Regions from separate parts of the Nocardia sp. CA-145437 genome, predicted to be linked through region 2. Evidence: riboswitches for the same ligand, from Rfam matches in the RefSeq annotation. Region 2 holds a riboswitch; the other holds the start of a gene.
The links. A riboswitch is a leader RNA that binds a small molecule or an ion and turns the genes downstream of it on or off. The one in region 2 is predicted to bind cobalamin.
Positions count from the first base shown of each region.

Region 1: it holds a riboswitch for cobalamin, as region 2 does, so the genes downstream of both, cobN (cobaltochelatase subunit CobN) here and metE (5-methyltetrahydropteroyltriglutamate--homocysteine S-methyltransferase) in region 2, are expected to answer to the same signal.

Region 1 is NZ_CP191204.1:3,999,096-4,004,402, reverse strand. Features, by position in the region: gene ACQPYY_RS18610 (DUF6345 domain-containing protein) at 1-162, shown strand, start outside; gene cobG (precorrin-3B synthase) at 317-1,516, opposite strand; gene ACQPYY_RS18600 (hypothetical protein) at 1,709-1,939, opposite strand; adenosylcobalamin-variant (AdoCbl-variant) riboswitch at 2,166-2,237, shown strand; gene cobN (cobaltochelatase subunit CobN) at 2,283-5,307, shown strand, end outside.
Region 2 is NZ_CP191204.1:1,724,567-1,729,873, reverse strand. Features, by position in the region: gene ACQPYY_RS07490 (short-chain fatty acyl-CoA regulator family protein) at 1-1,062, shown strand, start outside; gene metE (5-methyltetrahydropteroyltriglutamate--homocysteine S-methyltransferase) at 1,128-3,392, opposite strand; cobalamin riboswitch at 3,524-3,732, opposite strand; cobalamin riboswitch at 3,903-4,029, shown strand; gene ACQPYY_RS07480 (CbtB domain-containing protein) at 4,070-4,285, shown strand; gene ACQPYY_RS07475 (CbtA family protein) at 4,308-5,114, shown strand; gene ACQPYY_RS07470 (histidine phosphatase family protein) at 5,111-5,307, shown strand, end outside.

The sequences.
Region 1 (5,307 bases), 2.3 Mb from region 2:
GCCGAATGCCTCGGCGGCCGTGCCCGTCTCGCCGTCGTCCCCGACTCCCGCGAGATCGGCTACCGCTACGACCGCGACGACGCGGCCCTCGTCGCCCGCCAGACGATCGAGATCACCGGCGGCCGCTTCCGGATCCGCGACATCGTCGAGGTCACTGTCTGAGGACGCACCGAGCCGCCGCATGCCCTGCCGGGACTCGTCAGGAGAACAGCCGAAGGCGCGCGGCCGCCTCGAGTTCCGCGGTGGCGTGACGGGAGGACGAGGCATCCCGCTCGCACCGTGCGCTCCGCCTGATCCCGCCGGTTCGGTCCCTCGGCTAGTCGGCGGGGATGATGCGGTAGCCGTCGGCGGTGGCGATGACGTCGGTGACCGCGCCCTTCGGGCGGCCGCAGCGGCGGTCGCAGCCGGACCAGTGCTGACGGCCGGCGACCACCACGTCGGCGGCGTCGAGACCGTCGCGGGCGAAACCCGGTGCGCCCGTGGGGAGCACGCGGGCGGAGTCGACGGCCTCGGCGACGTCGGCGCGGACGTCGGTGAGGGACTTCGCGCAGCCGGGCATGCCCGCGCAGGCGCTGACCTGGAGCCACGGGGACGCGGTGTCGAAGATCAAGCCCATGGGAGCCAGCACTCGGACCACCTGTTCGGCGGGCCATTCGTCGAGGTCGGCGAGGATCAGGCTGCGCCACGGGGTGACGATGATCGGGCATTCGACGGCGGCGAGGAATTCGGCCGTGCGGGCGGGGAGGGAGCCGAGGCGCACGCCCGCGCCGAGGGCCACCCGGCCGTCGGACTGGGTCATCCAACCGATCGGAAGGTCCTGGGGGCCGGGCGGTTCCAGGAGATCGCCGGCGACGTCGAGGTCGGGGTGGGCGGTGTGGAGGCGGTCGGTCAGCCGGGCCGCGCCGTCGGGGATCTCGTGCAAGCGCCAGTGGCCGTCGCGGAGGTCGAGGAAGCCGTCCGCGGCGGCGAGCATGAGGTCGACCGCGGCGTCGGTGGGCAGGCGGAGGCCGGAGTCCTTGCCCGCCAACAGGAGTGCGCAGGTGCGCTCGTCGAGCGCGTGCACGCCGATGTCGCCGCCCAGGCCGCTGACATCGCCGCGGCCGTCGTCGAGGGTGAACAGGACCCGGCCGGGCAGGTCGGCGTAGCGCGGCTGTGCGCGCAGTCCTTCGTCGAGAGCCGGAACCAGGGGATGCACATCGGTCCAGCCGCCGACGCGTCCCGACAGCGGCGAGGCGATGATGTTGCGCACCCGCTCGTGGGTGGCGCTGGGCAGCAGTCCGGCCGCGGTGAGCCGTTCGGTGAGCGCGGCCGCGTCGCGGACCTGCCGGAACTGGATGTTCCCGCGCGAGGTGAGCTCGATGTTCCCGTCGCCGAGGTCGGCGGCCGCTGCCGCGAGGGCCTGGAGCTGGGTGGGGGAGAGGAGTCCGCCGGGCACCCGGATACGGGCGAGGGGACCGTCGGCTGCTTCGTGCAGGCGCAGCACGCCCGGGCAGGAGTCGGGATCGGTTCGCGTCATGACGCCACCCAGCGTACGGAGGATGCCGAGGCCGGGCACGGCCGCCCGGGGGTCGGGTTCACTCGGTCACTATCTACATTTGGAGATATTGCAATCAAAATATGTGTTCCGGTGTGGCGGGGACAAAGAAAAGACTCCGGGACGGGGGAGTCTCGGAGTGGGGTTGCCGGATCGGTCGATTCGCCGGGCGGTTCAGCCCGCGCGGTGCGGTTCGATGGCCGCCGGCGCCCCGCGGCGGCGGGCGAAAGCGGGCGTCGTTTCCCAGGTGTCGTTGAGCAGGCTGGGGACATTGTGGTGGTCGGCGTGGTCGCGGTGCACGGTGGTGCTCATGACCGTGAGGCCGAACAGGATGGTCGACGCGCAGATGATCCCGGCGATGAGCGCCCACTGCGAGTGACCGGTGCCGGCGGCCGTGAGAGCCATGGCCAGCGTCGCGAAGGCAACCAGTACGCAAAAGTATCCCGACCAGGCAGCAAAGCGGTTCCGCCTGACCCATCCTGGAGTGAGTGGCATACCGGCAGCGTACGCGCCGACCGGTCGGTTCCGCAGGGGTGCGAGCCAGGATTGGCCGCACTGTGATCGGTGCCCGCCGGCGCCGACGCGGGCGCGATATCGGGCCCGCGACGGCGGCGCGATAGCATCGGCGAGCTCGTCGAACGGAAGAAAGCCGGTGCAATTCCGGTGCGGTCGCGCCACTGTGACAGTCAGACCTTCCCGGCGAGCGCCGAACCGTGCTGGGCGCGTCACCCTAGGAAGGCCGAGACCCTTGATCCTGTTGCTGTCCACCTCCGACACCGATCTGCTGAGCGCGCGCGCCAGCGGCGCCGCCTACCGGCTGGCCAATCCGGCCCGGCTGCTGCCGGACGACCTGCCGGTCCTGCTGAACGGTGTGTCGCTGGTGATCGTGCGTGTGCTGGGCGGGAAGCGGGCCTGGGAGGAGGGCCTCGAGACGGTGCGCGCCAGCGGAATTCCGATGGTCGCCCTCGGCGGTGAGATCGCGCCCGACGCCGAGCTGATGGAGTGCTCGACCGTGCCCGGCGGCGTCGCGGCCGACGCCCACAACTACCTGGCCGCGGGCGGCCCGCGAAACCTGCTGCAGCTGCACCACTTCCTGTCCGACACGGTGCTGCTCACCGGCGAGGGGTTCGAGCCGCCGGTCGAGATGCCGAGCTGGGGTGAGCTGGAACGGCACGCCTGCCCGGTTCCGGACGACGCGCCGACCGTGGCCGTGGTCTACTACCGCGCCCAGCACTTGGCCGGGAACACCGCCTACATCGACGCGCTGTGCACCGCCATCGAGGCCAAGGGCGCTCGCGCGCTGCCGATCTACTGCGCCTCGCTGCGTACCGCGGAGCCGGAGCTGCTCGCCACGCTCGGCGCCGCCGACGCTCTGGTGGTGACGGTGCTGGCGGCGGGCGGCACCAAGCCCGCGACCGCCTCGGCCGGCGGCGACGACGAGGCCTGGGACGTGGGCGCGCTCGCGGACCTGGATGTGCCGATCCTGCAGGGCTTGTGCCTGACCAGCGGGCGTGAGCAGTGGGAGGCCAATGACGACGGCCTGTCGCCGCTGGATGTCGCCACCCAGGTGGCGGTGCCGGAGTTCGACGGCCGCATCATCACGGTCCCGTTCTCGTTCAAGGAGTTCGACGCCGACGGGCTGTCGTCGTATGTGCCCGACGCCGAGCGCGCGGCCCGGGTGGCGGGTATCGCGGTGCGCTACGCGCGGCTGCGCCACATTCCGGTCGAGCGCAAGAAGGTCGCGATCGTGCTGTCGGCGTACCCGACCAAGCATGCCCGCATCGGCAATGCCGTCGGCCTGGACACCCCCGCCAGCGCCATCCGGCTGCTCACCGAGATGCGCGAGGCCGGTTACGACCTCGGCGCGCCCGGCGAGATCCCGGGCCTGGAGGCCGCGGACGGCGACGCCCTGATCCACGCGCTCATCGCCGCCGGCGGGCAGGACCCGGACTGGCTGAGCCAGGAACAGCTGGAGGGCAACCCGATTCGCATCGGCGCGGACCTCTACACCGGCTGGTTCGAGACCCTGCCGGAGGACCTGCGCGAGGCGGTCGTCGAGGCGTGGGGCCCGCCGCCGGGTGAGCTGTACGTGGACCGCTCCGCCGACCCGAAGGGCGAGATCGTCATCGCCGCCTTGCGTTTCGGCAATGTGGTGCTGATCGTGCAGCCGCCGCGCGGTTTCGGTGAGAACCCGGTCGCCATCTACCACGACCCGGACCTGCCGCCGAGCCACCACTACCTGGCCGCCTACCGCTGGCTGGCCGTCGCGGAGGGCTTCGCCGCCGACGCCGTGGTGCACCTGGGCAAGCACGGCAACCTGGAGTGGCTGCCCGGCAAGACCCTCGGCATGTCCGCCTCCTGCGGCACCGATGCCGCCCTCGGCGATCTGCCGCTGATCTACCCGTTCCTGGTCAACGACCCGGGCGAGGGCACCCAGGCCAAGCGCCGCGCCCACGCCACCCTGGTCGACCACCTGATCCCGCCCATGGCGCGCGCCGAGACCTACGGCGACATCTCGCGGCTCGAGCAGCTGCTCGACGAGCACGCCAATATCTCCGCGCTCGACCCGGCCAAGCTGCCCGCCATCCGCCAGCAGATCTGGACGCTCATGCGCGCGGCCAAGATGGACCACGACCTCGGGCTCACCGAACGCCCGGACGAAGAGGTCTTCGACGACATGCTGCTGCACGTCGACGGCTGGCTGTGCGAGATCAAGGACGTGCAGATCCGCGACGGCCTGCACGTGCTCGGCCAGGCCCCGGCGGGGGAGGCCGAGGTCGACCTGGTGCTGGCCATGCTGCGCGCCCGCCAGCTGTGGGGCGGCGAGGTCAATGTGCCCGGTCTGCGAGAGGCGCTGGGGCTCAGCGAATCCGGTGACGAGAAGCGCGAGCGGGTGGACGCCTTCGAGCAGCTGGCGCGCGAACTGGTCTCGGGCATGCTGGAAGTCGACTGGGACGTCGACGCCATCGACGCGGTGACCGAGGGCGTGTTCGGCGGGGAGGCGGCCGTGGCCGCGGGCCTCACCGATGTCGCCGCGCGCCTGGCCGAGACGCGCCGGGTGCTGGGCTTCGCCGCCACCGAGGTGGTGCCGCGGTTGCGGCAGACCGGTGTCGAGGTGGCTCGCATCCTGCACGCGCTGAATGGCGGTTTCATTCCGGCCGGACCGAGTGGTTCGCCGCTGCGCGGTCTGATCAACGTGCTGCCCACCGGCCGCAACTTCTACTCCGTCGACCCGAAGGCGGTGCCGTCGCGGCTGGCGTGGGAAACCGGTCAGGCCATGGCGGATTCGCTGCTGGCCCGCTATCTGGCCGACCACGGCGAGTACCCGCGGTCGGTGGGCCTGTCGGTGTGGGGCACTTCGGCCATGCGCACCTCCGGCGACGATATCGCCGAGGTGTTCGCGCTGCTGGGCGTGCGGCCGGTGTGGGACGAGGCCAGCCGCCGCGTCACCCGCCTGGAAGCCATCACGCTCGAGGAGCTGGGCCGTCCGCGCATCGACGTGACCGTGCGGATCAGCGGCTTCTTCCGCGACGCCTTCCCGCACGTGCTGGCGCTGCTCGACGACGCGGTGCGCCTGGCCGCCGGACTCGACGAGCCCGCCGACCGGAACTACGTGCGCGCCCACGCCCAGGCCGACCTGGCCGAGCACGGCGACGAACGCCGCGCCACCACACGCATTTTCGGCTCCAAGCCCGGCACCTACGGGGCGGGCCTGCTGCAGCTCATCGACTCCAAGAGCTGGCGCACCGACGACGACCTGGCCCGGGTGTACA
Region 2 (5,307 bases):
GAGCAGATGGAACGCGTCTCCGCCGGAATCGACGGCGACGCGGGCGAATCCGCCGCCGCCATGCCGTACGAGGACGTCCGCGACTACTTCTACGACCGGCGCAACCACATCCCGGAACTCGACACCGCGGCCGAGCAGCTGTTCGACCGCAATGGCCTGAGTCTGGGCGGACTCGACCTGCAGCTGACCCGGTTGCTGCGCGAACAGCACGGCATCGCGGTCCTCATCCGCACCGACGATCCCAGCGATCCGGGCCCCAAACGGGTTTTCGACCCCGACAGCCGCGTGCTGACCCTGGCGCGGCGGCTCACCGCCGGTCAGCGCGCCTTCCAATTGGCCACGCAGCTCGCGTTTCTCACCCAGGCCGAGGTGATCGCCGATCTGATCGACGCGACCGACACCATGCCCGAGAATTCGCGCGGCCTGCTGCGCACCGGGCTCGCCAACTATTTCGCCGGAGCCCTGATCCTGCCCTACACCCGCTTCTGGGACGCGGCCGAATCCCTGCGCTACGACATCGAACTGCTGGCCGCCACCTTCGAGGTCGGCTTCGAGACCGTCTGCCACCGCCTGTCGACCCTGCAGCGGCCCGGCAAGCGCGGGGTGCCGTTCTTCTTCGTGCGCACCGATCGCGCCGGGAACATCTCGAAACGCCAGTCCGCCACCGCGTTCCACTTCTCCCGGGTGGGCGGCAGCTGCCCGCTGTGGGTGGTGCACGACGCGTTCTCCACACCGGGCAGCATCCGCACCCAGATCGCCCGCATGCCCGACGGCCGCAACTACCTGTGGCTGGCGCGCACCACCGACGAGAAGACGCCCGGATACCTGTCCCCCACCCGGGATTTCGCCATCGGGCTGGGCTGCGACCTGACCTACGCGGACAAGCTGGTGTATTCGCACGCCCTGCCCGTCGACGACCCGCGCACGGCGGTGCCGATCGGCGCGGGCTGCAAGGTCTGCGAGCGCACCGACTGCGCACAGCGCGCGTTCCCGCAGCTGGGACGCCCGATCCGGGTGGACGACAACAGTTCCCGGACCATTCCTTACGCGCCGATCATCTGACCGGACGGCCGGGGCGCACCGCGTTCGTTCGCATGGACCACGGCGCGGCGCGCCCCGGTTCTCGGCTACCGCAACGCGTGCGCGGCGGCCACGAGATTGCGCAGCGACTCGGTCACCTCGACGGTGCCCCGCGTCTTGAGACCGCAGTCGGGGTTGACCCAGAGCCGGTCGGCCGGAACCGCTTTCAGTGCCCGGGCCAGCGCCTCCTCGATCTCCCGGACGCCGGGCACGCGCGGCGAGTGGATGTCGTACACGCCCGGCCCCACACCCAGGTCGAAGCCCGCCGCGGTGAGGTCGTCGAGCACCTCCATGTGTGAGCGCGCCGCCTCGATCGAGGTGACGTCGGCGTCCAATCCCGCTATCGCGCCGATGATCTCACCGAATTCCGAATAGCAGAGGTGGGTGTGGATCTGGGTGCCGTCGGCGACCCCGGAGGTCGCCAGCCGGAACGCCGCCACCGCCCATTCCAGGTATGCGGGCTGATCGGCGCGGCGCAGCGGCAGCAGCTCCCGCAGGGCCGGTTCGTCCACCTGGATGATGGCGGTCCCGGCCGCCTCCAGGTCCACCGTCTCGTCCCGGATCGCCAGCGCGAGCTGGCGCGCGGTGGCGGCGAGCGGCTGGTCGTCACGGACGTAGGACCACGCCAGGATGGTGACCGGCCCGGTGAGCATGCCCTTGACCGGTTTGCCGGTCAGCGACTGCGCGTAGGTGATCCAGTCGACGGTCATGGCCGCCGGTCGGGCCACGTCGCCGAACAGGATCGGCGGTCGCACGCACCGGGTGCCGTAGGACTGCACCCACCCGTTCGCGGTGGCCGCGAAACCGTCCAGCTGCTCGGCGAAGTACTGCACCATGTCATTGCGTTCGGGCTCGCCGTGCACCAGCACATCGAGACCGATCTCCTCTTGCAGCGCAATGACTTCGGCGATCTCGGCGCGCATGCGAGCGTCGTACTCGGCCCGGTCGATCTCGCCGCGGCGCAGGGCGGCGCGCGCCACCCGGATGCGGCCGGTCTGCGGGTAGGAACCGATGGTCGTGGTCGGCAGCGGCGGCAGGTCCAGCCGCTCCCGCTGCGACCGCCGTCGCTCCGCCGCGGGCGCCCGGCGCACGGCCGCCGCGTCCAGTGCGGCCAGCCGGTCACGCACCGCCGGGTCGCGCAGTCGCGCGTCGGATCGCCGGTCCAGCACCGCCGTTCGCGCGATCTCCAGCCGCTCCACGGCCGCGTCCTGCCCCTCATGCAGGACGGTGGCCAGCAGCCGGATCTCGGCGATCTTCTCGGTCCCGAACGCCAGCCAGGACCGCAGGCGCGGCTCCAGCTCCGGCTCGGCGGCGAGGCTGTACGGAACATGCAGCAGCGAGCAGGAACTCGACACCGCCACCGGGGCGCCACCTGCGGCGAGCGCGGCCAGCCCGGTCAGCGCCCGATCGGGATCGGTGCGCCACACGTTGTACCCGTCGACGACGCCCGCGACGAGCAACGTCCCGGAAAGCCGCTGCGCCGCGGCGATATCCGCGTCTCCACCCGACACCAGATCGACGGCGAGGCCCTCGATCCCGGAGTCCGCCAGCGCCGGCAGCGCCGCGCCCAGCCGGCCGAAGTACGAGGCCACCAGCAGATCGGGCCGCGCGGAGACCGAGGCCAGCCGCTGATACGCCGAACGCACCAGCGCCAGTTCGGTGTCCGTCAGGTCGGTGACCAGCACCGGCTCGTCGAGCTGTACCCAGCGCGCGCCCGCGGCCGCCAGCAGGCCCAGCAGCCGCTCGTACAGCGGCAGCAGGTCGGGCAGCCGATCCAGCAGCTCGCTGCCGTCCACCGACTTGGCCAGCTTCAGGAAGGTGACCGGTCCGATGATGACCGGCCGGGCCGGAATGCCCAGTGCCAGGGCCTCTTCCAGTTCGGCGAGCGGCTTGTCCGGGTGCAGGTCGAACCGGGTCGAGGCCGAGAGCTCGGGCACCAGATAGTGGTAGTTGGTGTCGAACCACTTGGTCATCTCGAGCGGCGCGATATCGGCGGTGCCGCGGGCGGCCGCGAAGTAGCGGTCCAGTTCGTCGGCGATGCCGTGCACCCGTTCCGGCAGCGCGCCCAGCAGCACCGCGGTGTCGAGCATCTGGTCGTAGTAGGAGAAGGTGCCCACCGGAACCGAGTCCAGTCCGGCGGCGTGCACCGCCAGGAGTTGCGTGGCGCGCAGGCCACCGGCGAGGCCGTGGAGCGCGGCGGCGTCGATCCGCCCCGCCCAGTACGCCTCGATCGCGCGTTTCAGTTCCCGGTTCGGTCCGATGCGGGGCAGCCCCAGCACCGTGGCGGTGAAAGTGTTGTCAGGGTTCAACATTGATGAACTCCACGGTCAGCAGTGATGACCGCCGCCCAATATGAGCGCACGCTGACGGAGCCCATGCATCGACCGTGCCCGGATCCGATCGGCGTAGCGCCCAGTCCACGAGGCGACGACCGCCGGATACGGCGTATCCGGCACGACGGGCAGGTCTTCGGACTCATGGGCATCGACCCGATACTCGGGCCGGCCCCGGCACGAGACCGAGGCGGACCTACCGGCCGTCGCTTCCCAGGCATGCGCCCAGTGCTGATGACGGCGTTCGTTCCCATTCACCGCTGCGGGACAGTCCCGGATTCCCACCGGGTTCCCTCTCACCCGGCGGCGCGCGAGCGCGGCGGCGGGCTTCGACGCCGTCGAATGGGTCAGGGGCTCCTCGACTCCACCTCCGGCGAACCAGTTGTGTTGGCGAATATAGCCCAGCGACAGCGCGATCCCCGCACGCGCGGCGTCGTCCCATCAGGTGGTCGACCCGGGCAGGCGGATTGACCAGCGGCGATGCGCTTTCGTATGGTTGATCGACGATGTCATGAGGAATCCGGTGCAATGCCGGAACGGTCGCGCCACTGTGAGCAGCCCGGTCTCCCCGCGAGACGGATGCGAGTCAGACCCTCACATCGTCGGTTCGATCGGCAACGGGGACGCGGAATCCCCCTGACTCAAAGGAGTCCTTCGTGGCTACCTCTTTCGCTCCTCGCTCCGGTCTCGGCAGCGGTGCGCTCGCGATCCCGTCCACCGCCCTGTGGCTGGTCGGCACCACCCTGCTGGCCCTGCTGGCCATCTACTTCATCGGCATCGATCAGGGTGCGGTGTCGGTGTTCGGCAGCGACATGCACGTGCACGAGTTCGTGCACGACGGCCGCCATTTCCTCGGTTTCCCCTGCCACTAGCACCGGGAATCGAGTAACCACAATGGAAAAGCGAATCATCGGCCGAGGAGTCCTGCTGGGGGCGCTCGGCGGAGCGCTGGCGTTCGTCTTCGCCCGGATCCTGTCCGAGCCGATCATCGACCGCGCCATCGCCTACGAGGGCGGCCGCGACGACGCGCAGATGGCGCTCGACAAGGCCGCCGGCAAGCCCATGGACATGGACCACGGGGCCGAGCTGTTCACCCGGGCACAGCAGCAGAATGTCGGTCTGGGCTTCGGCGTGATCGTGTTCGGCGCGGCGCTGGGCGCGCTGTTCGCGGTCGTCTACTTCCTGGCGCTGCGCAAGGCCGGGAAGATCTCGCCGCGGAATCTGGCGCTGCTGGTGTCGGGAGGCATGTTCCTGGCGCTGTACGCGGTGCCGTTCCTGAAGTACCCGGCCAACCCGCCGTCGGTCGGGAATCCGGACACCATCGAGGAGCGCACGGCCCTGTACGTGGGCCTGATCGCGATCACCGCGGTCGCGCTGGTGGCCGCGATCTGGCTGGGCCGCAGGCTCACCGCGCGCCTGGACAATTGGACCGCGTCGGTCGCCGCCGCGGCGGGATTCGTGGTGGTGATGGGCGCTCTGCTGGCACTGTTGCCGTCGTTCTCCGAAGCGCCGGAGCCGCTGCAGGACGCGTCGGGCACGATCGTCTTCCCGGGCTTCCCCGCCGACGACCTGTACCACTTCCGGCTGTACGCGTTCGCCGCCCAGCTCATGGTGTGGGCGGTCATCGGGGTCGGCTTCGCCTGGCTGGCGCCGCGTCTGCTCGGGGACCGCTCCCCGGCCGCGCCCGCCGTGGCGGCATGAGCGCGGTCACCCGTCTGACCCTGGTGACGCACGCGATCACCGATGCCGTGCAGTCCGCCCGCTTCCCGGCCGACGAACCGCTCAACCCGCTCGGGTCGCGGTCGGTCGAGCAGGCGGGCGGGCTGCCCGGCCCGGGGCCCGCGACGGTGCTCCACGCACCGGAGCTGCGGGCCGAACAGACCTGTCGGGCCCT